Regions from separate parts of the Micromonospora sp. NPDC005205 genome, predicted to be linked through region 2. Evidence: predicted binding sites of a transcription regulator. Region 2 holds the regulator's gene; each other region holds the start of a gene.
What was found. The regulator HrcA, encoded in region 2, represses chaperone genes, less so after heat shock. The targets are predictions, from matches to a motif close to GGTTNGCACNCTCNNNNNGAGNGTGCNAACC.

Region 1 (7,559 bases), on a different contig from region 2:
CGGGGCGTCGGCCGGGCGCTGCTCCAGCGGGCCGAGCGGGTGCTCGCCGACCGTGGGGCGACCGAGGTGCTGCTGGCCGGGAACCCGCCGTACTACGCGTGGCCGGGGATCGACGTCCGCTACACGCCGGCGGTCTGCGCCGCCCTCGCGCTGGGCTACCAGCAGGACCGGACGGCCTGGAACATGACCGCGGACCTGTCGTACGACGGGTCGCCGGCACTGCGGTCCACCGAGGCGACGGAGCGGCGGCTGGCCGACCAGGGCATCACGGTACGCCGGGCGGAGCTGGCGGACCTTCCAGCGTTGGCCGCGTTCGCCCGGTCCACCTTCGGCGGAACGTGGGACGGTGAGCTGGCCGGTTCGGTGGGGCGCGCCGACGCCGGTTGCCACCTGGCGGAGCGGGACGGCGAGGTGCTCGGCTTCGCCGCGTACGGGTCGTCCCGGCCGAGCTGGTTCGGGCCGATGGGCACCGCACCGGCCGCGGAGGGGTCGGGCATCGGTGGGGTGCTGTTGCGGCGCTGCCTGCGCGACCAGCGGGCGGCGGGGCTGGACCGGGCACAGATCGGCTGGGTAGGACCGGTGCCGTTCTACTCGGGCAGCGCGGGTGCGCGGATCGAGCGGGTCTTCTTCCTGTACCGGCGGACCCTGTCCGGGGGATAACCGGGGCAAACAGGACATAGATCCATTCGCCCGCATCGGCCAACGACGCCCCCTACCGTTTCGGTAGAGGAGGCAGCCATGACCACGGATGACAACCAGACCGAGGACGGCCCGCCGATCACCTGGAAACCGGTGGGTGAACTCCCCGGCCAACTGCCGTTCGACAGGCTCGACTACGGCGACGCCGAGCAACTGGCCGAGATGACCACCGACGGCGAGCCGCCGGTGGCCGAGGAGTCGCAGGAGATGGTGGACGCACCGATCCAGCTGCTCCCGCCGTACAGCCGGGCACACAAGCGGCGCAACCAGCGCCCACTGCCGACCTGACGACGAACGGGGCGGACCGCGTCAGCGGCCCGCCCCGTTCGGTGTCGGAACTGGACTCAGAAGTCCATGTCCCCGCCACCCGGGCCAGCCGGGGCAGCCGGGGTCTTCTCCGGCTTGTCCGCGACAACAGCCTCGGTGGTGAGGAAGAGCGCCGCGATGGAAGCGGCGTTCTGCAGCGCCGAACGCGTCACCTTGGCCGGGTCGATGATGCCCGCGGCCAGCAGGTCGACGTACTCGCCGTTGGCGGCGTTCAGACCGTGACCCGCTTCGAGGTTACGGACCTTCTCCACCACGACGCCGCCCTCAAGGCCGGCGTTGACGGCGATCTGCCGCAGCGGGGCGTCCAGCGCGACCTTGACGATGTTCGCACCGGTCGCCTCGTCGCCGACCAGGTCGAGCTTGTCGAAGGCGGTCTTGCCGGCCTGCACCAGCGCGACGCCGCCACCCGGGACGATGCCCTCTTCGACGGCCGCCTTCGCGTTGCGAACGGCGTCCTCGATGCGGTGCTTGCGCTCCTTGAGCTCGACCTCGGTGGCCGCGCCGACCTTGATGACCGCGACGCCGCCGGCCAGCTTGGCCAGCCGCTCCTGCAGCTTCTCGCGGTCGTAGTCGGAGTCGCTCTTGTCGATCTCGGCCCGGATCTGGTTGACCCGGCCCTGGATCTGCTCGGCGTCACCGGCACCGTCGACGATGGTGGTCTCGTCCTTGGTCACCACGACCTTGCGGGCGCGGCCCAGCATGTCGACGGTCGCGGCGTCGAGCTTGAGGCCGACCTCCTCGCTGATGACCTGGCCACCGGCGAGGATGGCGATGTCGGTCAGCATGGCCTTGCGGCGGTCACCGAAGCCCGGTGCCTTGACGGCGACCGACTTGAAGGTGCCACGGACCTTGTTGACAACCAGGGTGGCGAGGGCCTCGCCCTCCAGGTCCTCGGCGATGATCAGCAGCGGCTTGCCCGACTGCATGACCTTCTCCAGGATCGGGAGCAGGTCCTTCACCGACGAGATCTTGCTGTTGGCGATCAGGATGTACGGGTCGTCGAAGACGGCCTCCATACGCTCCGGGTCGGTCATGAAGTAGGCCGAGATGTAGCCCTTGTCGAAGCGCATGCCCTCGGTGAGCTCCAGCTCCAGCCCGAAGGTGTTGCTCTCCTCGACGGTGATGACGCCTTCCTTGCCGACCTTGTCCATCGCCTCGGCGATGATCTCGCCGACGGTGCTGTCACCAGCGGAGATGGAGGCGGTGGAGGCGATCTGCTCCTTGGTCTCGACGTCCTTGGCGAGCTTGGACAGCTCCTCCGAGACGCTCGCGACGGCAGCCTCGATGCCCCGCTTCAGGGCCATCGGGTTGGCGCCGGCGGCCACGTTACGCAGGCCCTCGCGAACCAGGGCCTGGGCCAGGACGGTCGCCGTCGTCGTGCCGTCACCGGCAACGTCGTCGGTCTTCTTGGCGACCTCCTTGACCAGCTCAGCGCCGATCTTCTCGTACGGGTCCTCGAGCTCGATCTCCTTGGCGATGCTCACACCATCGTTGGTGATGGTGGGGGCACCCCACTTCTTCTCGAGCACGACGTTGCGGCCCTTGGGGCCGAGGGTCACCTTTACGGCGTCAGCGAGCTGGTTCATGCCACGCTCGAGGCCGCGGCGCGCCTCTTCGTCGAACGCGATCATCTTTGCCATACGGTGTTGTCCTCCTGGACACTCACGGCCACCCGAGTGTGTGTCCCGGATGGGCCGCCTGGTGTACACACTCGGGACGTCGCCACCAGGCGACGACGACGTCCTTCGGCCGGGCCGGATAGCCCGCGACGACCGGCCATGTGCTGCCCCGGTGTCTCCACACCGGCACAACCTGGCCCCACCGTCCCGACCGTTGGCACTCACGGTACGCGAGTGCCAATGACTTGTTTAGCACTCTCCCCTGCCGAGTGCAAGCACGATGCCGCCGCTCAGCCGAGTTCCGCGGCCAGTCCAGCGCTGTTCACCGGCGCCTCATGGGCACGCTGCTCGACGTACGTCACCAGCAGACCGACCATCTGGGCGAGGTGGGCCGGCAGGGCCAACACCGCGGTGATAGCGATCACGACCACCGCCCCGGCTGCGGTACCCGCCGAGGAGAACGGGTCCGTTCCGAGCGCGCCGGTGCCGATCCCTTCCAGGGCACCGGGGATCAGCGTGCCGACGATCACCGCCACGGCCACCAGGGCCACCCGTCCGAGCAGCAGGCCAAGCCGGTCGTGGAACATCCGGAACGATCGACCGATCGGGTTGTGCCGTTCGAAGAGATAGACCGGGCCGGCCATGCTCAGCGCGAAGGCCAGGTAAATGCCCGGCAGTACGCAGAAGCAGACACCGACGCCGATGAGCAGACTGACCAGCAGGGTCCACGCCCACAGCCCGAGTGCCCGACGCAGGCCGTAGCGCAGCGCGGACTCCAGGCTGGCCGGCTGACCGGCCGCCTGCTGGGTGATCACCCAGGTGCCGGCGGCCCACCCGACGGCCTGCACCAACCCGACGACCAGGCTGCCGCCGAGCAACAGGACCAGGAGGCTCAGCAGTTCGGCGACGAAATTGTCCGGCAGCGCGGGGGTCGACGTCGATCCGGCCTGGGCGGACCACTTCGCCGACGGGTCCAGCCCGAGGGAGACCACCGAGAGCACCGCCGCGGGCAGCACCTGGGTGAGCAGCATGATCGGCACCAACTGCCGCCAGCCCCGGCGCAGCGCTCCCCCGCACCGGTTGAACCAGCCGCCGATACCCGCGCCGGGCGGCGTGACCAGGGCGTCGTTCGGGTCGGACCCGTAACCGGGCGGATACCAGCCGACCGGCGGCCCCGGGTACCACGGCTGCCCGCCGTAGGGACCCGACCCGGGCGGGTAGCCCCCGGTGGGCGGGAACGCCCAGCCCTGCGGTGGCGGGGCCGCACCCCAGGCACCCTGCGCGGGATCCCAGCCGGGCTGCGGACCGGCGGGGCCGGCCGGGGGCGTGCCCGGCCCCCAGCCGGGCGGCGGACCGGCGTGACCGGGGCTGCCGGCGGGCGAGGACGGGTCCGGCTCCCCCGGCCCGGAGGACGGAGTGGGCGGGGGTGGCTGGTCGGTCATGAACGCTCCTCAGCATCGGCTGGAACGGTTCACGATCTTCCCGGGTGCGCGCCCCTGCCGCAGCCCCGACTCACGGGGCCGATCGGCCAGGAAAGCTCAGTCGATGACGCGTACGTGCTCTGCCTGTGGGCCCTTCTGGCCCTGGGTGATCTCGAACTCGACCCGCTGACCGTCGTCCAGCGCCTTGTAGCCGTCCATTTCGATCGCGGAGAAGTGGACAAAAACGTCCTGCCCGCCGTCGACGGCGATGAAGCCGTAGCCCTTTTCGGCGTTGAACCACTTCACGGAGCCCTGTGCCACTGTGCACTTCCCTCACTCTGCCCGGCGTTGCCTGACTCGGCGCACGGCACGGCCGGGCGCCCCGGACCACCGACTCAGCGATCGATGACCGCCATTGAGAAAGGTGATCGAAATCGCACGCTACACGAGGACTGACGGCCGCGCACGGCCACAAAACAGACACACTCCGAGGCGCACCGGCCGCGCTGATCGGCCGGGTTCCCGAGCCACCGGATTCGCCCGCGTCATTGCGAGATGCAGGGACGGTCGCCGGGCGACCCCGAGATGACGGCGATCGGGCCCAGCTCGCGAAACGCCATCCCTGCCCTGTGGTAGGCATGCGGACATGACCACCGACATGGGCCCGCCGGCAGTGCGGCTCGCGGAGATCCGCCGGGTCCGGCCGGAGGACGCCGCCCGGATGCGGGCGCTGCGCCTGGAGATGCTGGCCGACGCGCCGTTGGCCTTCCTGGAGACCCTGGCGGACGCGGCGGCCCGACCGCACAACGAGTTCGCCGCCCGGGTCGCGTACACCTCGGCCGGTGCCGGTAACGCGCAGTTCGTCGCCGACCCTGGCGGCCGGCTGGTCGGGCACGCCGGTGGTACGACCCACCCGAACGAACCGGGACTGACCGTGATCTACGCCGTGTACGTCACGCCGACCTGGCGCGGCAGTGGCCTACTCGGCGAGCTGATCGACGGGGTGGCCGCCTGGTCGCGGGCCTGTGGCCGGCCGGAACTGCTGCTGGAGGTGGTGGTCGGCAACGACCGCGCCTACCACGCCTACCAGCGCCTGGGCTTCAAGGACACCGGGGTACGGGTCCCCCACCCGAACATCCCAGCCCTGACCGAGCTACAGATGCGCAGACCCGCCTAGAACAGAGAACCATCCCAAGGCAGAACCACTGGGATGCCCTAAAAAAGCCGGCAGCGACGCCACCGCCGTGCCCACGGCGGGTTTCCGGGGCAGCCCGACCCGCGCAGGGATCAAGCCTGACCGCCCGGAGCGGGTCGGGCTGCCCCGGAAACCCCCACCGCAACCACTACACGTGACGCCGCGACTGAACGATCCGGAACCGGTTGGCGACGTACGCCCCGTCGGTCAGCGCCGAGTTGGCCGCCGCGTTGGCTCCACTGCCGTGGAAGTCGGAGAACGCCGCCGACTGGTTCACGAAGACACCGCCGGTGAGGTTGCAGGACAGGTGCACCCCGACCTCGACCGCCACCGCCTCGGTGGCGTCCAGCACCGCCTCGTCGGTCGAGTAGACACCGGCGGTGAGCGCGCCCTTCTCGCCGACCGTCCGGCGCAGCAGCTCCAGGCTGTGCGTGGTCGAGTCGGTGGCGATGGCGAACGAGATCGGCCCGAACCATTCCCGGCCGTACGTTTCCGAGTCGTCCGCGGTCAGCTGCACGATCGTCGGGGTACGCACCACCGCGTCGGCGTACGACGGGTGGGCCACGGCCCGCGACTCCAGCACCGGCTCGCCGACCTTGGTCACCTCGGCCAGCCGCTCCAGCACCCCGTCGTTGACGATGGCGCCGGTCAGCTCCACAGCCCGGGCCGGGTCGGCGGTGAGCTTGCCGACGGCGGCGGCGATCCCGCCGGCCACCTCGTCGAAGCTCTTGTGCCCCTGGTCGGTCTCGATGCCGCCGGCCGGGATGAGGATGTTCTGTGAGGTGGTGCACATCTGCCCGCTGTAGAGGGTCAGCGTGAACCCGAGGTTGCGGCACATGCCGGCGAAGTCGTCGGTGGAGTCGACGACGACGGTGTTGAGGCCGGCCTTCTCGGTGTAGACCGATGCCTGCCGGGCGTGCGTCTCCAGCCAGTCGCCGTACTCGGTGGAGCCGGTGAAGTCGACGATCCGGATGGCCCGGTGCAGAGCCAGGTCACTCGCGAGCTTCTCACCGGGCGCCTCGGCCGCCAGCATGATCAGGTTCGGGTCGAACCCGGCCTCGGCGAGCACCTCCCGGGCGTACTTCACGGTGATGGCCAGCGGCAGCACCGCGCGCGGGTGCGGCTTGACGATCACCGGGTTGCCGGTGACCAGCGAGGCGAACAGCCCGGGGTACGAGTTCCAGGTCGGGAAGGTGTTGCAGCCGATCACCAGCGCCACCCCACGCGGCACCACGTGGAACGTCTTGGTCATCCGCAGCGGGTCACCCTTGCCGGCGGCCTTCTCCCAACCCGCCGTGCCCGGGTGCCGGGTCATCTCGGCGTACGCGTACGCCAGCGCCTCCAGCGCCCGGTCCAGCGCGTGCGCGCCACCGGCCTGGAAGGCCATCACGAACGCCTGCCCGCTGGTGAACTGCACAGCGTTGGCCAGCTCGAAGATGTGCTTGTGCAGCCGGTCGAGGATCTCCAGGCAGACGCCCACCCGGGCCTGCGGGCCGGCGTCGCGCCACGCCGGCAGCGCGGCGGAGGCGGCGTCGATCAGCTCACCGGGGCCGGCGTGTGGGTAACGCACCGCCAACTCCACCCCGAACGGGCTCGTCTCGGTGGCGACCCGAACGCCAGCGCCGGGTTGGTCGAGCGGAAAGTCACCGCCGAGGTACGCCTCGAAGGCGGCCTTCCCGTCGGCGGCGGCAGTCTCGCCGTACACCCGGGGACTGGGGGATTCGGGATAGGCGGACCAGTAGCCCCGCTCCGTGATCGCGGTCAGCGCACGGTTGAGGGTGTCGGCGTGCCTGTCGTACAGGGGATGCGGGGTCTCCGTCATGCCCGCCATCATGCCTGAGTCAGGTCCGCGAGCAGTAGCGCCGATACCCGTCAGAGGGTGAGCTGCCAGTCGGTCCACTGGTCCACCGGTCGGAAGCCGAGCTGCTCGTTGATCGACACCATGTAGCTGTTGCTGGCAGCGTTGAAGGTGTCGATCACCTGTACCGCCGGCTCGTGGGTGAGCAGGTGGTGCAGGTTCTCCGCCTTGGCGATGAGGCCGAGCCGGTGCCCACGGTGGGCCGGGTCGACGATGGTGATCTGCTGGAACGCGTGCCAGTCGGCGGCAGCGCCCACGTCCAGCAGGGTCCAGGCGACCAGTCGGCCGGACGCCTCGTGCCGCATCCCGAGGTGGTAGCACCGCCGGCCCCGGGCGTCCAGCGCCCGTTCGTTGCCGCGGATCCGCTCGGCGTCCACCTGCTCCGGTTCCCACTGCACGTCGCCCATGGGCGCGTCCATCAACAACCGGCCGTCCAGGTA
Region 2 (7,559 bases):
CGGCGCGGACTGGTGGGGGCTGGGGCCGGGGGCGCACAGCCACGTCGGCGGGGTCCGCTGGTGGAACGTGAAGCACCCTTCGGCGTACGCCAAGCGGTTGGCCGCCGGGGAGTCTCCCGGCCTGGCCCGGGAGGTGCTCACCGTCGACGAGGCGCACATGGAGGACGTGATGCTCCGGCTGCGGTTGGCCAGCGGTCTCCCGCTGGCGGTGCTCGACGCGGCCGGCCGGGCCGGCGCCGAGCGGGCCCTGGCCGGCGGTCTGCTGGCAGCCGACGAGTACGCCGCCGGCCGGGCGGTGCTCACACTGCGCGGGCGGCTGCTCGCCGACGCGGTCGTCCGCGATCTGCTGCCCTGAGCGGCCCACCGCTCCCGGACCGGGACGGCGGTGAATCGGGCCGGCCGGGGGAGCGGCCGGCCCGGTTCACTTGATGAAGTTGGCAGTCATCGGGTAGCGGTACGGGGTGCCCTCGTTGGCCTTCATGCCGGCGATGATCCCGAACAGGATCTGGATCACCACGACGGCGACGCTGGGCAGGAAGAGCAGGCACCAGCTCACGAAGAGCAGCACGAACGCGATGATCGACCAGAGGATCTGGAAGTTCAGGGCGGCGAGGGCGTGCGCCCGGACGGTCGGCGACTGCTGGCCCCGGGCCAGGTAGGCGATCAGCGGGGCGACGAAGCCCAGCGGACCGAAACTGACCAGCGCGCCGAGCGCGCCGCCGAAGTGCGCGACCAGCGCCCAGGTCTTGTCCTCGTTGTTGGCGTAGCCGCCGCCGGGGCCGCCGTAGGCCCCACCGGCCGGGTAGCCGCCGGGCGGGGGATAGCCCCCGGGCGGGGGGTATCCGCCTGCCGGAGGGTAGCCGCCTGACGGCGGTTGGTCACCGGTGGGCGGCGGATAGCCGCCGGGCGGGGGATAGCCGGCCGGGCCGGGCGCCCCGGACAGTGGTGCGGTGGGCGGCTCGGCCGACGGGTACGGCCCGGGGGAGGTGGGCTCCGGCGGGTAGTTGCCGGGGTCGCCCGACCCGGGAGGGCGAGGAGGTTCAGTCATGGATGTCACGGTAGGTGCCGGTGGCAACGCCGCACCAGAGCGACTTCGCCTCGCTGTGCGGGCCGATCGGCCCAACAGGGTGGCGTGGGCCGCACCGAAGGGTGGCCGTTGATCATCGCGTCGGCGGGCCCGCCGACGTAGACTGGCACTCGTTACAGTCGAGTGCCAGGACGGCCCGGCCGGCCCAGAGCGCCGGCGGCCGACGTGCGACAGGAGGTGCGGAGGATGGGTCTCGACGACCGGAAACTCGCCGTGCTCCGCGCCATCGTCGAAGACTACGTCTCCACCCAGGAGCCGGTCGGCAGCAAGGCGCTGGTCGAGCGGCACCAGCTCGGGGTCTCCCCGGCCACGGTCCGCAACGACATGGCCGTGCTGGAGGAGGAGGGCTACATCCGGCAGCCGCACACCAGTGCCGGCCGGGTGCCCACCGACCGCGGCTACCGCCTCTTCGTCGACCGGTTGTCCCGGGTCAAACCGCTCAGCCCGGCCGAGCGCCGGGCCATCGAGCGCTTCCTGGTCGGCGCGGTCGACCTCGACGACGTGGTGCACCGCACGGTGCGGTTGCTCGCCCAGCTGACCCGACAGGTCGCCGTCGTGCAGTACCCGAGCCTGGCCCGCTCCTCGGTGCGTCACCTGGAGCTGGTGCCGATCTCCACCACCCGGTTGATGCTCGTCATGATCGCCGACACCGGGCGGGTGGAGCAGCGACTCGTGGAGCTGCCCGGCCCGGTACCCGCCGACGACGTCACCGACCTGCGCCGACTGATCAACGAGAAGCTCGCCAACGCCCGGCTGTCCGAGACGCCCCCGCTGGTGCAGGCGCTGGTCGAGGAAGCGCCGCCCGGCCTGCGTCCGACCATGACCACGCTCGCCACCGTCCTGCTGGAGACGCTCGTCGAGCGGCACGAGGAGCGGATCGCCCTCGCCGGCACCGCGAACCTCACCCGGGGCGGCCTGCTCGACTTCCAGGGCTCCCTGCGGCCGATCCTCGAAGCTCTGGAGGAGGAGGTCGTGCTGCTCAAGCTCATCGGTGAGACCGAGCCGAGCACGACCCGGGTGCTGATCGGCGACGAGAACGAGTTCGACAACCTGCGAGCCGCCTCGGTGGTCAGCACCGGGTACGGCCCGGGCACCACCATCCTGGGCGGCCTGGGGGTGCTGGGGCCCACCCGGATGGACTACCCCGGCAACATCGCCACGGTCCGCGCCGTGGCACGCTACGTGGGCGAGTTGCTGGCCCAGAACTGATTGGTCAGGGCCGATGCGGCCGGCTGCGGCCGCCGACCGGCGCAACGCGAGACGAACATGAGGACACGGAACGCAGTGGCCAGGGACTACTACGGCATTCTCGGTGTGAGCCGGGAAGCCTCCGATGACGAGATCAAGCGCGCCTACCGCAAGCTGGCGCGCCAGTTCCACCCGGACGTCAATCCGGACCCGGAGGCTCAGGAGAAGTTCAAGGACATCAACGCCGCGTACGAGGTCCTCTCGGACGACCGTAAGCGGCAGATCGTCGACCTGGGTGGTGACCCGCTCGCCCCTGGTGGCGGCGGCGCCGGCGGCCCGGGTGGCCCCGGAGGCGCCGGCCCGTTCGTCGGTTTCCAGGACATCATGGACGCGTTCTTCGGCGGTGCCGGAGGTGGCGCCCGTGGCCCCCGGCCGCGTACCCGCCCTGGGGCCGACGCGATCCTGCGGCTCGAACTCGACCTGCACGAGACGGCCTTCGGCGTGGAAGCCCCGATCACCGTCGACACCGCGGTGCTCTGCACCACCTGCTCCGGCGCCGGCACGGCCGCCGGCACGCACCTGGCGACCTGCGAGGCGTGTGGTGGTCGGGGCGAGGTGCAGTCGGTGCAGCGCACCTTCCTCGGCCAGGTGGTCTCCGCCCGGCCGTGCACGGTGTGCCAGGGCTACGGCACCACCATCCCGCACCCCTGCCCCACCTGCGCCGGCGACGGCCGGGTGCGGACCCGCCGTTCGCTGACCGTCAAGATCCCGGCCGGTGTCGAGGACGGCATGCGGATCCGGCTGGCCCAGCAGGGCGAGGTGGGCCCCGGCGGCGGCACCGCCGGCGACCTCTACGTGGAGATCCACGAGCGCCCGCACGACGTGTACTCCCGCAAGGGCGACGACCTGCACTGCCGGGTCACGGTGCCGATGACGGCGGCCGCGTTGGGCACCCGGCTGACCATCAAGACGCTGGACAGCGAGGAGACCGTCGACGTCAAGGCCGGCACCCAGCCGGCCAGCACGCTGCGACTGCGCGCCCGGGGCGTGCCGCACCTGCGCGGCACCGGCCGGGGCGACCTCTACGTCCACCTGGACGTGCGGACGCCGACCAAGCTCGACCCGGACCAGGAGAAGATGCTGCGCGACTTCGCCAAGACCCGTGGTGAGGAGGTCGCCGAGTTATCCAAGCAGGGCGGCTTCTTCTCCCGGATGCGCGACGCGTTCAACGGGCACGCCTGAGGTGTCCGCACCGCTGTTCCTGGTGGAGGCGCTGCCCACCGGCGACGCGCTGACCCTGGACGGCCCGGAGGGGCACCACGCCGCGACAGTGCAGCGGTTGCGCGTCGGCGAGGAGTTGCTGCTGGCCGACGGCCGGGGTGGCACGGCCGCCGCCGTGGTCACCGCCGTCGGCCGGGGCACCCTGGAGGTCACCGTCACCTCCCGGGGGTACGCGGACGCGCCGGTACCCCGACTGGTGACGGTGCAGGGCATCGCCAAGGGCGACCGAGGTGAGCTGGCCGTGCAGGCGATGACCGAGGTCGGGGTGGACGAGATCGTGCCCTGGGCTGCCTCGCGCTCGGTGACCCAGTGGCGCGGCGACCGGGGCGTACGCGCCCGGGAGAAGTGGGTGGCCACCGCACGGGAGGCGGCCAAGCAGGCCCGCCGGCCGTGGCTGCCGGTGGTGGCCGGTGCGCCGGACGAGTCCACCGCCACCGTTGCCCGCCGGATCGCCGGTGCCGCCGTCGGGTTCGTGCTGCACGAGGAGGCCGACGACCGGCTCACCACCGCCGAGCTGCCCTCCACCGGCGAGATCGTGCTGGTGATCGGCCCGGAGGGTGGCATCGCCCCGGCCGAGTTGACCGCCTTCGCCGAGGCCGGCGGGCGACCCGTACGCCTCGGGCCGGCCGTGCTGCGCACCTCCACCGCCGGGGTGGCGGCCCTCAGCGTGCTCGCCGCCCGCCTCGGCCGCTGGTGACCGTTCAGGGCCTCGGGAACACCGGTACGACCTCCTCCTCCGGCCCCAGGTCCAGCCCAGCGTTTCCGATGATCTGCGGGTCCGGTGTGCCGACCACGTCGGGGTCCTTGCCGGTGTAGTCGAAGCGGTGCAGCACGTGCCGAATCGCCTCGAGTCGAGCCCGCTTCTTGTCGTTGCTCTTCACCACCGTCCACGGCGCGTCGGCCGTGTCGGTCCAGAAGAACATCGCCTCCTTGGCCTCGGTGTACTCGTCCCACCGGTCCAGCGAGGCGATGTCCATCGGAGACAGCTTCCACTGCCGGACCGGGTCGACCTGGCGGATCGCGAACCGGGTGCGCTGCTCGTTCTGAGAGACGGAGAACCAGAACTTGACCAGCCGGATACCCGAGCGCACCAGCATCCGTTCCAGCTCCGGGGCCTGCCGCAGGAACTCCAGGTACTCCTTACGGCTGCAGAAGCCCATCACCCGCTCCACGCCGGCCCTGTTGTACCAGGAACGGTCGAACAGCACGATCTCGCCGGCCGCCGGCAGGTGTGCCAGCCAACGCTGGAAGTACCACTGGGCGGCTTCCCGCTCGTCCGGCTTGGCGAGCGCCACCACCGACGCGCCACGCGGGTTGAGGTGCTCCATGAAGCGCTTGATGGTGCCGCCCTTGCCGGCGGCGTCCCGGCCCTCGAAGAGGATCACCAAACGCTCGCCGGACTCCTTGATCCAGTCTTGGAGCTTCAGCAGCTCGATCTGGAGCAGCCGCTTGTCACGGTCGTACTCGTCGCGGTCCAGTCGCTCGTCGTACGGGTAGTCCTCGCGCCAGGTCTCGACGGGGGTGCCGTCGGGGCGGAGCAGGACAGGGTCGTCGTCGTGGCCATCGGCCACCCGGTAGTCGGCGGTGAGGTCCAGCAGCGCGGAGTCGGCCATGTCGGTGAGACTTACCCGCCCACGAACCGCCAACCACATCCCTGGCCAGGTGATTTGCCGCTCGCGTCGTCAACTGCGCAGGTACGAGGCGCCGTTGAGGTCGACGATCGTGCCGGAGGCCCACTCGGCCTGCGGCGAGGCGAGCCAGTGCACGGCGGCGGCGATCTCCTCCGGTCTGCCCACCCGGTCGAACGGGCTCTGCGCCCGGATGGCCACGCCCTCCTCACCGCGCAGGTACTCGGTGACCATGTCGGTCGCCACGAAGCCCGGCGCGACGGTGGCGACCGCGATGCCGTACGGCGCGAGCGCCACAGCGAGGGACTGGCCCAGCGCGTTGAGCCCCGCCTTGCTGGCCCCGTACGCCGGCTGGTGCGGCTCGCCGCGGAACGCGCCACGGGACGAGACGTTGACGATCCGTCCGCCGCGTTCGCGCATGTGCTGGGCGGCGCACCAGATGGCGTTGCCGGCGCCGGTCAGGTTGGTCTCCACCACCTGCCGCCAGCGCTGCTGCCACTGCTCGTACGAGGCACCGAAGATCGGGTGCGGGTCGTCGCGGTCGCCGTACGTCCCGGCGTTGTTGACCAGCACGTCCAGCCCGCCGAGCAGTTCGGCGGCCCGGTCGACCATGGCCCGGACCGCGTCCGGATCGGTGAGGTCGGCGCGGACCACCACGTGCCCGGTGCCCGGCAGTTGCGCGCGCAGCTCCTCGGCCGCCTCGGCGGAGTCCCGGTGGTGGATGGCCACCCGGTCACCGCCGGCCGCGAACGCCTCCGCCACCGCGCGGCCGATCCCGCGCGAGGCCCCGGTCACGAGTACCGCCCGATCCGTCATGCCGGCCATCCTGCCTCAGCGTGCCTTCCCCGCGAACAGGCCGGTGGCGGTCGCCGCGCCGGAGTGTCCCCGGCCCGTTGGTCCCTACACTGCTCCGATGGGATCCGACTGCCTGTTCTGCCGCATCGTCGCCGGGGAGATCCCGGCCACAGTGGTCCGGGAGACCGACACCACGCTCGCCTTCCGCGACATCGACCCGAAGGCGCCGGTGCACGTCCTGGTCATTCCGAAGGAGCACTACGCCGACGTCGCCACGCTCGCCCAGGGTGACCCGGCGCTGGCCGCCGACGTGCTGGCGACGTCCGCCGCCGTGGCCGAGGACGAGGGGCTGCTCGGCGACGGTTTCCGGCTGATGTTCAACACCGGCGCGTACGGCGGGCAGGAGGTGTTCCACGTGCACGCGCACCTGCTCGGTGGTGCGCCGCTCGGCCCGATGCTCGCCCGGGACCTGGCGTGACCCCAGGGGCGGCACCCGGCTCTGGGGTGGATGAGCACCTGGCCCGGTTGGTCCGGCGGGTGCAGGCCGAAGCGCGGGTGCCGGCGATCTCCGCGGCCCTGCACCGGGCCGACCGACCGCTCTGGAGCTGCACCGTCGGCGAGACCGGCACCGACAGCCCTCTGGGCGCGGGCACCCAGTTCCGGATCGGCTCGATCACCAAGACGTTCACCGCGGTGCTGGTCCTGCAGTGCCGCGACGACGGGCTGCTGGACCTGGACGACCCGGTGGGCCGGCACCTCGACCTCCCGGCGCACGGCGAGCTGACCGTACGCCGGTTGCTGTCGCACACCGGTGGCCTGCAACGCGAGCCGTTCGGCGATGTGTGGGACAGCCTGCGCGCACCGGACGACGCCCAGCTGGTCGCCGAGCTGGACCGGGCCGAGCGGGTGCTGCCGACCGGCCGACGGTTCCACTACTCCAACCTGGGCGTGGCCGTACTCGGCCAACTCGTCGCCCGGCTCCGGGGTGGCAGCTGGGCGCAGGCGCTCACCGAGCGGATCCTGACTCCGCTGGGGCTGACCGACACCACGGTGACCCCACGCCCGACGGCGGCCACCGGGTTCCTGGTCGACGCGTACTCCGACGAGGCGCACCCGGAACCGCCGACCGACTTCGGCGCGGTCGGCCCGGCCGCCCAGCTCTGGAGCACCGCTACCGACATGGCCCGCTGGGCGGCGTTCCTGGCCGACCCGGCGGCGCTGGACCCGTCCGGCGCGGTCCTCGCCCCGGCCACCCTGGACGAGATGCGGTGGCCGCTGACCACCACCGACGAGACGCTCTGGGGCGCGGGCTTCGGGCTCGGGCTGATCCTGGTCCCGCAGGGGGAGCGGGTGATGCACGTGGGGCACGACGGGGCGATGCCCGGGTTCCTCGCCGGGGCGTACGGCCGTCGCGGCGGTGACGGCACGCCCGGGGCGATGGGCGCCGCCGTGCTCGGCTCGTCCGGCACGGCGACCGATCTGTTCGATCTGTCGCACCGACTGCTCGCCGCGGCGGTCGAGCGCGACCCGGCCGAGATCGAGCCCTGGCGACCCGGCGCACCCGCGCCGGCGGCCCTGCG
Region 3 (7,559 bases), on a different contig from region 2:
CCGCGCACGCGACTCAGGTAGTTGCGGACGTGGCCCCCGACGGTCGGCGGGGGTGTGACGGCCGCGGGGCCGTCCTTCCGCACGGCGGTGGTGGTCATCGGACGCCTCCTGAGATCGAGTCGGCCGCCTGCGGGCCGTCGCCGTTGCTGCCCGGGTCGGTGGCGAGGCCGAGCCCGCCCGAGCGCCCGGCGGTGATCAGCTCGACCACCTGGGCGTGGGTGATGTCGGTGGTCTTCACCTGGGCGACCATCTGGCCGAGGTACAGCGCGGCGATCCGGTCGGAGACGGCGAAGACGTCGTTCATGTTGTGCGAGATGAGCACCACGGCCAGGCCGTTGTCGGCGAGGCGGCGGACCAGTTCGAGCACCTGGGCGGTCTGTGCCACGCCGAGCGCCGCGGTCGGCTCGTCCAGGATGACGAGCTTGCTGTTCCAGAGCACCGCCTTGGCGATGGCCACGGTCTGGCGCTGCCCGCCGGAGAGGCTGGACACGTGCTGGCGAAGTGAGGTGACGGTGCGGATGGAGAGCCCTGCCAGGGTTTCGGCGGCGAGCTGTTCCATTGTCGGCTCGTCGAGGACGATGCCGCTGCGCCTCTCCCGGCCGAGGAACATGTTCTGCACGATGTCCAGGTTGTCGCAGAGCGCGAGGTCCTGGTAGACGACCTCGATGCCGAGGGCGGCGGCGTCGCGGGGGCTGCCGATGTGCACCGGTTCACCGTTGAACAGGAACTCTCCGGCGTCGGTGGGGTGGATGCCGCTGATGCACTTCACCAGGGTCGACTTGCCGGCGCCGTTGTCGCCGACCAGTGCGGTCACCTCGCCTGGGTGGACGGTCAGTGCGACGTCGCGGAGCACCTGGACGGGACCGAAGCTCTTGTCGATCCCGCGGAGTTCCAGCAGGGGGGTCGCGGACACGGGGGTCTCCTTCTTAAGGGAGGGTCGGGGCCCGTCCGGCGGGCGCCGCCCGGCACGGGAGGGTGCTCCCGTGCCGGGCGGCGGTGGTCGTTCCGGCGGGTACTGCGGCGTCGGTCAGCTGATGCCGGCTTCGGCGCAGAACTTGGCGTACGCCGCGGTGCAGACCTGCTCCTTGGTCGCGTAGCCGTCGGCGATGACGTCCTTGACGTTGTCCTTGTAGATGGCCTTCGGGGTGAGCAGCACCGAGGGGACGTCGCGGTCACCGTCCTTCACCGACTGGCCGGTGTCCTTCTTCTCGCCCTTGGCCAGCGCGATGGCCAGGTCCGCGGCGGCCTTGGCCTCTTCCCGGACTGCCTTGTAGACGGTCATGCACTGGTCACCGGCGAGGATGTTCTGCAGGCCCTCCACGCTGGCGTCCTGCCCGGTCACCGGCACCTTGCCGTTGATCTTGTTCTTCTTCAGGATCGAGATGGCGGCGTTGCCGAGAGTGTCGTTGGCGGCCAGCACGCCGTCGATCTTGCCCTTGGTCGCGGTGAGCTGCTGCTCGAAGATGGTCGCGGCGGTGGGGCCGTCCCAGCCCGGCACGGCGTCGTCCGGGCCCTTGGTGTATTCCTTGGAGTCGAACTTCGGCTTGAGCACCGAGTCGTATCCGGCCTTGAACAGGGTGGCGTTGTTGTCGGTGGGGGAGCCGTTCAGGTATGCCACGACCGGGTTCTTGGCGTTCTTCTCGGTCAGGCACTTCGCCAGACCCTCGCCCTGGAGCTTGCCGACGGTCTCGTTGTCGAAGCTGACGTAGTACTGGGCGGAGCCGCCGAGGGTGAGCCGGTCGTAGTCGATGGTGGCGATGCCCTGCGACTTGGCCTTGTCGAGCACGGCCTTGCCGGTGCCGGAGTCCAGGTTGACGATCATCAGGGCGGTGACGCCGCCGGTGATCATCTGGTCGGCGATGGTCTGGAAGGCGGCCTTGTCGTTCTGGGCGTTCTGAATGTCGGACTGGACGCCGGCGGCCTTGAACGCCTCCTCCAGGAAGCGGCGGTCCGCCGTCTCCCAGCGGGGGGAGGACTTGCTGTCCGGAAGGATCACGCCGATCTTGGGGGTCTTTTTGGAGTCGGTCGAGCCGGTGCCGGAGTCGTCGCCACAGGCGGTCAAGCCGCCGGTCGCGAGCAGGCCCACGGCGGCGATGGTGAGGATCCCCTTACGCATGTGCAGGGTCCTTTCGGAGGTGGGGGAGGTGTTGTTTTGTTGTGTCCGGCAACGTATTTCGCGTCACACCGGCTCCACAAGACCGCGCAGGTGCATAGTTTGTTGGGAGCGATAACAATTCAGCAACGCGACTGTTACTCCGCGGGTATCCCACGGGGGAGTCGACGTAACGACTGTCGTCAGTGGGTCTGCAACGGCGCGGTGCGGGCGTCGGTCAGCGCCACCAGATCCGCCGCGGCCAGTTCGAGTTGCAGACCGCGCCGACCAGCCGAGACGTAGATCGTCGGGAGATCCAGCGCGGATTCGTCCAGCACGATGGGCAACCGTCGACGCTGCCCGAGCGGGCTGATCCCACCGCGTACGTAACCGGTGGCCCGCTCGGCGACCGCCCGGTCGGCCAACGCCGCCCGCTTACCGCCGACCGCAGCCGCGAGAGCCTTCAGATCCAACTCGCCGGTGACCGGAACGACCGCCACGGTGAGCGCGCCGTCGACGTCGGTCACCAGAGACTTGAACACGCGCTCCGGTGCCACGCCGAGCGCCACCGCCACCAACGCGCCGTAGTTCGGGGCGTCCGGCGCCACCCGGTACGGATGGGTGCGATGCGCGATGCCGCGCTTGACCAACAGTGCCGTTGCCGGCGTGCCCTGTTCCGCCACGGCGACGACGCTAGTCGACCGGCCGGCCGATCAGCACCGTCGGTGCGCCGCCGACCCGGGTGAGCACCAGACTCGCCGCCGCGTCCCCAGCCAGCCGCAGGTCCCGCCGGAGTTGCTCCGGGGTGAGCGCCGAACCCCGCTTCAGGATCTCCACCCGGCCCACCCGGCGGTCGCGCAGCAGCGCCCGCAGGCGCTTGAGCGAGAACGGCAACACGTCGGTGATCTCCAGGCAGCGCGCGTACGGGGTGCGGACCGGCTGGTCGGCGTAGAGGTAGGCGATGCTCGGATCGCCCAGGTTGGCGTCCAGTTCGCTGGCCAGTTCGGCCACAAGGTGCGCGCGCACCACCGCCGGGTCCGGGTCGTACAGGTAGCGACGCGGCGGCCCGACCGGTGCCTCGGCGGCGCCCGAGCCGGTGAGCTGGTGGCTGTGGGCCTCGGCGCCCCGCTGGCGGTAGAGGGTGGCGCGACGGGGCACCTCCGCCAGCTCACCGCACCAGAGCGCGGCCTCGACCAGGTCGCCGTCCACGCCGACCCACTCGGCCTCCGCCCCGGCCGGGATGAGCGAGTGGTCCAGGCCCGGCGCGACCTTCACCACGGTGCGCGGCACCCGCTCGGCCAACCCGGTGACGAAGTCCCACGGTGGCGAGTAGGCGCGCGGGTCGAAGATCCGCCGCCCGGTGCCGGTGGCGCGGCGGGCCGGGTCGCAGAAGACCCCGTCGACCAGTGACACGTCGAACCCGGTCGCGTCGCCGCACTCGACGGTGAACAGCTCGGTCAGGCCGGCCGCCTCGGCGTTGGCGGCGGCCATCGCGGCGGTCACCGGGTCGGCCTCCACCCCGTACACCCGGATGCCGGCGCGGGCGGCGGCCAGCGCGTCGGCCCCGAGCCCGCACCCGAGATCGGCCAGGGTCCGCACGCCGGCCGCGTGCAACCGGGCGGCTCGACGGTCGGCGACCACCCGGCGGGTTGCCTGCTCCAGGCCGGGGCGGGTGAGGAACATCCCAGCGGCGGCCGAGCCGAACTTGCCGACCGCCCGGTGGCGCAACTCGGCCTGGGTCAACGCCGCCGCGGCCAACGTCGGCGGCACCCCGGTCGCGCGCAGGGCCGACGCCGCGACCAGTGGATCACCGCCGGCCAGGTCGGCCGCCGCGGTGAGCGCGGCCGACCCCTCAGGGGTACGCAGCGCCGCCAGCTGATCGAGATCCACCCGGCCATTGTCCCGTCCGACTCGGAAAACTTGGCTGGCGGGGCGCGACGCGCTGGCACTCTCCTTGACGGAGTGCTAGCCACGGAATAACCTGCGATTAGCACTCTCACCCTGAGGGTGCCAGCTTCCGGGTCTCACGACCCGGGTGCGCACGCCAGGCGGACCGGCACCCGCGACGACGGCCCCGCCCGGTGGCATGAGGCAGATTGACGATGGTCAGCCCCGCTGGCCAGCAACGAAACCAGTACCCCAGGAGGGTATGCCCGTGACTACCGCGACCAAGGTTGCTATCAAGCCGCTCGAGGACCGCATCGTGGTCCAGGCGAACGAGGCTGAGACCACCACGGCGTCGGGCATCGTGATCCCCGACACCGCCAAGGAGAAGCCGCAGGAGGGCACTGTCCTCGCTGTCGGCCCGGGCCGCGTCGACGACAACGGCAACCGGGTTCCGGTTGACGTGCAGGTCGGCGACACCGTCCTTTACTCGAAGTACGGCGGCACCGAGGTCAAGTACGCCGGCGAGGAGTACCTGGTGCTCTCCGCCCGCGACGTCCTCGCGGTCATCGAGAAGTAAGCAACCGATCAGTGCCACTGCCCCGGTCCGGCTCGCCGGGCCGGGGCAGTGGCACTTCGAAGGGACATTAATGGCGAAGATCCTGAGCTTTTCGGACGACGCCCGGCACCTGCTGGAGCACGGTGTCAACGCCCTCGCGGACGTGGTCAAGGTCACCCTCGGCCCGCGCGGGCGCAACGTCGTCCTGGACAAGAAGTTCGGTGCGCCGACGATCACCAACGATGGTGTGACCATCGCCAAGGAGATCGAGCTCACCAACCCGTACGAGAACCTTGGCGCGCAGCTTGTCAAGGAGGTGGCGACCAAGACCAACGACGTCGCCGGTGACGGCACCACCACCGCGACCGTGCTGGCCCAGGCGATGGTTCGCGAGGGTCTGCGCAACGTGACCGCCGGGACCAACCCGGCCGGCCTCAAGCGGGGCATCGACGCGGCGGCCGCCAAGGTCTCCGAGGCGCTGCTCGGCAAGGCCGCCGAGGTCACCAGCAAGGAGTCGATCGCGAACGTGGCGACGATCTCCGCGCAGGACGCCACGATCGGCGACCTGATCGCCGAGGCGATGGAGCGGGTCGGCCGCGACGGTGTCATCACCGTCGAGGAAGGCTCCATGCTCACCACCGAACTGGACGTGACCGAGGGTCTCCAGTTCGACAAGGGCTTCATCTCGCCGAACTTCGTCACCGACCTGGAGAGCCAGGAGTCCGTCCTTGAGGACGCGTACATCCTGGTCACCACCCAGAAGATCTCGGCGATCGAAGAGCTGCTGCCGCTGCTGGAGAAGATCCTGCAGAACAGCAAGCCCCTGCTGATCATCGCCGAGGACGTGGACGGTCAGGCGCTCTCCACCCTGGTGGTCAACTCGCTGCGCAAGACCCTCAAGGTCTGCGCGGTCAAGGCCCCGGGCTTCGGGGACCGGCGCAAGGCGATGCTCCAGGACATCGCGATCTCCACGGGCGCCGAACTGGTCGCCCCGGAGCTGGGCTACAAGCTCGACCAGGTCGGCCTGGAGGTGCTCGGCACCGCCCGGCGCGTCGTGGTCGACAAGGAGAACACCACGATCGTCGACGGCGGTGGCCAGAAGGCCGACGTCACCGACCGGGTCTCCCAGATCCGCAAGGAGATCGAGGCCTCCGACTCCGACTGGGACCGGGAGAAGCTGGCCGAGCGGCTGGCGAAGCTCTCCGGTGGCATCGCCGTCATCAAGGCCGGCGCGGCGACCGAGGTCGAGATGAAGGAGCGCAAGCACCGCATCGAGGACGCCATCGCGGCGACCAAGGCTGCGGTCGAGGAGGGCACTGTGCCCGGCGGCGGCGCCGCCCTGGTGCAGATCCGCTCGGTGCTCGACGACGACCTGGGCTTCACCGGTGACGAGAAGGTCGGTGTCTCGGTCGTGCGCAAGGCGCTCGTCGAGCCGCTGCGCTGGATCGCCCAGAACGCCGGTCACGACGGCTACGTCGTGACGCAGAAGGTCGCCGACCTCAAGTGGGGCAACGGCCTCGACGCCGCCAAGGGCGAGTACGTCGACCTGGTCAAGGCCGGCATCATCGACCCGGTGAAGGTGACCCGCAACGCGGTCACCAACGCCGCCTCGATCGCCGGTCTGCTGCTCACCACGGAGAGCCTCGTGGTGGAGAAGCCGGAGCAGGCCGAGCCGGCCGCCGGCGGCGGGCACGGCCACGGTCACGGCCACCAGCACGGTCCGGGCTTCTGATCCGGTAGCGACACCCGTTCCGGGGCGCACCGCCGTCAGGCGGTGCGCCCCGGGCTCGTTCCTGCGGGCTGCCAGGTCATTACCGAACGCTGACGTTGTTGGCGACCGGGCGAGATGATCGCGCACACTGGGCCGATGAGCACCACGTCACGGCGGTACGCCGCGTTGGCCGGAATCACCGCCGCCGCCGTCGCGATCGGGATCGCCGAACCGGTCGCGGTGTTGACCGGTCCCCGGTCGGCGCCCCTGGTCGCGGTCGGCGGGGTCGTCGTCGACGCCGTCCCCGAATCGCTGAAGCAACTCGCCATCGACCTCTTCGGCACCGCCGACAAGATCGCGCTGCTGGTCGGCACGGCCGTGTTGCTGGGAGGCTTCGCCGCCCTCTTCGGCGTACTGGCGGTCCGCCGACTGGCACTCGGCCTGGCCGGCATCGCCGCGTTCGGCGCCATCGGCGTGGCAGCCGCGTTGACCCGCTCCGGTGCTGACCTCGCCGACGCGCTGCCGTCCCTGGTCGGCGCCGGCCTCGGCGCCCTGGTGCTCTGGCTGTTCATCGGCGGACCGTTCGAGCTGGACCCCTGGTCCTGGTCATCACCCACGCCGCCCGCTGGTCCGGTGTCACAGGCCGGTCCGGGGTCGCAGGCTGGTCCGGGGTCGCAGGCTGGTCCGGGGTCGCAGGCTGGTCCGGGGTCGCATGCTGGTCCCGGGTCGCAGGCTGGTTCGGGGTCAGGGTCGCCCGGAGAGTCGGTGCCGGTGTCCCCGGCAGGGCCGGTGCCGGTGACTCCCGCCGGGCCGACGACGGCGGTCGAAGCGGTCGGGCCTGCCGAAGTGGACCCGGAGTCGCGGCGACGGTTCCTCACCGGCAGCGGAGTACTGCTCGGCACGGCCGTGGTGGCCGGCCTCGGTGGGCGGTGGCTGGCAGGGCGGCGCGGCGTGTCCGCAGCCCGCGACGCGATCCGCCTGCCCGCCCCGGTCGCCCCCGCACCGGCCGTACCGGCAGGCGCGGACCTCTCACTGACGCAGCTCGCGCCGTACGTCACCCCCAACTTCGGGTTCTACCGGATCGACACCGCGCTGGTGGTGCCCCAGGTCGACCCGGACACCTGGCGGCTGCGGATCCACGGACGGGTCGGCAGGGAACGCACCTACAGCTACGCGGATCTGCTCGCCCGACCACTGGTCGAGCGGTACGTCACGCTGGCCTGCGTCTCCAACGAGGTGGGCGGGGACCTGATCGGCAATGCCCTGTGGCTCGGCGTACCCCTGCGAGAACTGCTGGACGAGGTCGAGCCGGA

Region 1: groL (chaperonin GroEL) is a predicted target of HrcA. The motif match lies at 2,858-2,888, and genes of this name have one in related genera.
Region 3: groES (co-chaperone GroES) is a predicted target of HrcA. The motif match lies at 4,078-4,108, and genes of this name have one in related genera.

What each region holds. Positions count from the first base shown of each region.
Region 1 covers NZ_JBEXHV010000003.1:219,561-227,119, forward strand. The annotation lists gene ABZU43_RS08400 (GNAT family N-acetyltransferase) at 1-660, shown strand, start outside; gene ABZU43_RS08405 (hypothetical protein) at 739-987, shown strand; gene groL (chaperonin GroEL) at 1,044-2,666, opposite strand; gene ABZU43_RS08415 (hypothetical protein) at 2,936-4,087, opposite strand; gene ABZU43_RS08420 (cold-shock protein) at 4,184-4,387, opposite strand; gene ABZU43_RS08425 (GNAT family N-acetyltransferase) at 4,713-5,243, shown strand; gene paaN (phenylacetic acid degradation protein PaaN) at 5,410-7,083, opposite strand; gene ABZU43_RS08435 (GNAT family N-acetyltransferase) at 7,134-7,559, opposite strand, start outside.
Region 2 covers NZ_JBEXHV010000019.1:44,298-51,856, reverse strand. The annotation lists gene hemW (radical SAM family heme chaperone HemW) at 1-355, shown strand, start outside; gene ABZU43_RS27155 (DUF4870 domain-containing protein) at 422-1,048, opposite strand; gene hrcA (heat-inducible transcriptional repressor HrcA) at 1,274-2,296, shown strand; gene dnaJ (molecular chaperone DnaJ) at 2,372-3,517, shown strand; gene ABZU43_RS27140 (16S rRNA (uracil(1498)-N(3))-methyltransferase) at 3,519-4,253, shown strand; gene ppk2 (polyphosphate kinase 2) at 4,258-5,169, opposite strand; gene ABZU43_RS27130 (SDR family oxidoreductase) at 5,239-6,000, opposite strand; gene ABZU43_RS27125 (histidine triad nucleotide-binding protein) at 6,098-6,457, shown strand; gene ABZU43_RS27120 (serine hydrolase domain-containing protein) at 6,484-7,559, shown strand, end outside.
Region 3 covers NZ_JBEXHV010000023.1:99,946-107,504, forward strand. The annotation lists gene ABZU43_RS29460 (ABC transporter permease) at 1-98, opposite strand, end outside; gene ABZU43_RS29465 (ATP-binding cassette domain-containing protein) at 95-913, opposite strand; gene ABZU43_RS29470 (substrate-binding domain-containing protein) at 1,028-2,116, opposite strand; gene ybaK (Cys-tRNA(Pro) deacylase) at 2,296-2,775, opposite strand; gene ABZU43_RS29480 (methyltransferase domain-containing protein) at 2,786-3,982, opposite strand; gene groES (co-chaperone GroES) at 4,242-4,556, shown strand; gene groL (chaperonin GroEL) at 4,627-6,267, shown strand; gene ABZU43_RS29495 (molybdopterin-dependent oxidoreductase) at 6,403-7,559, shown strand, end outside.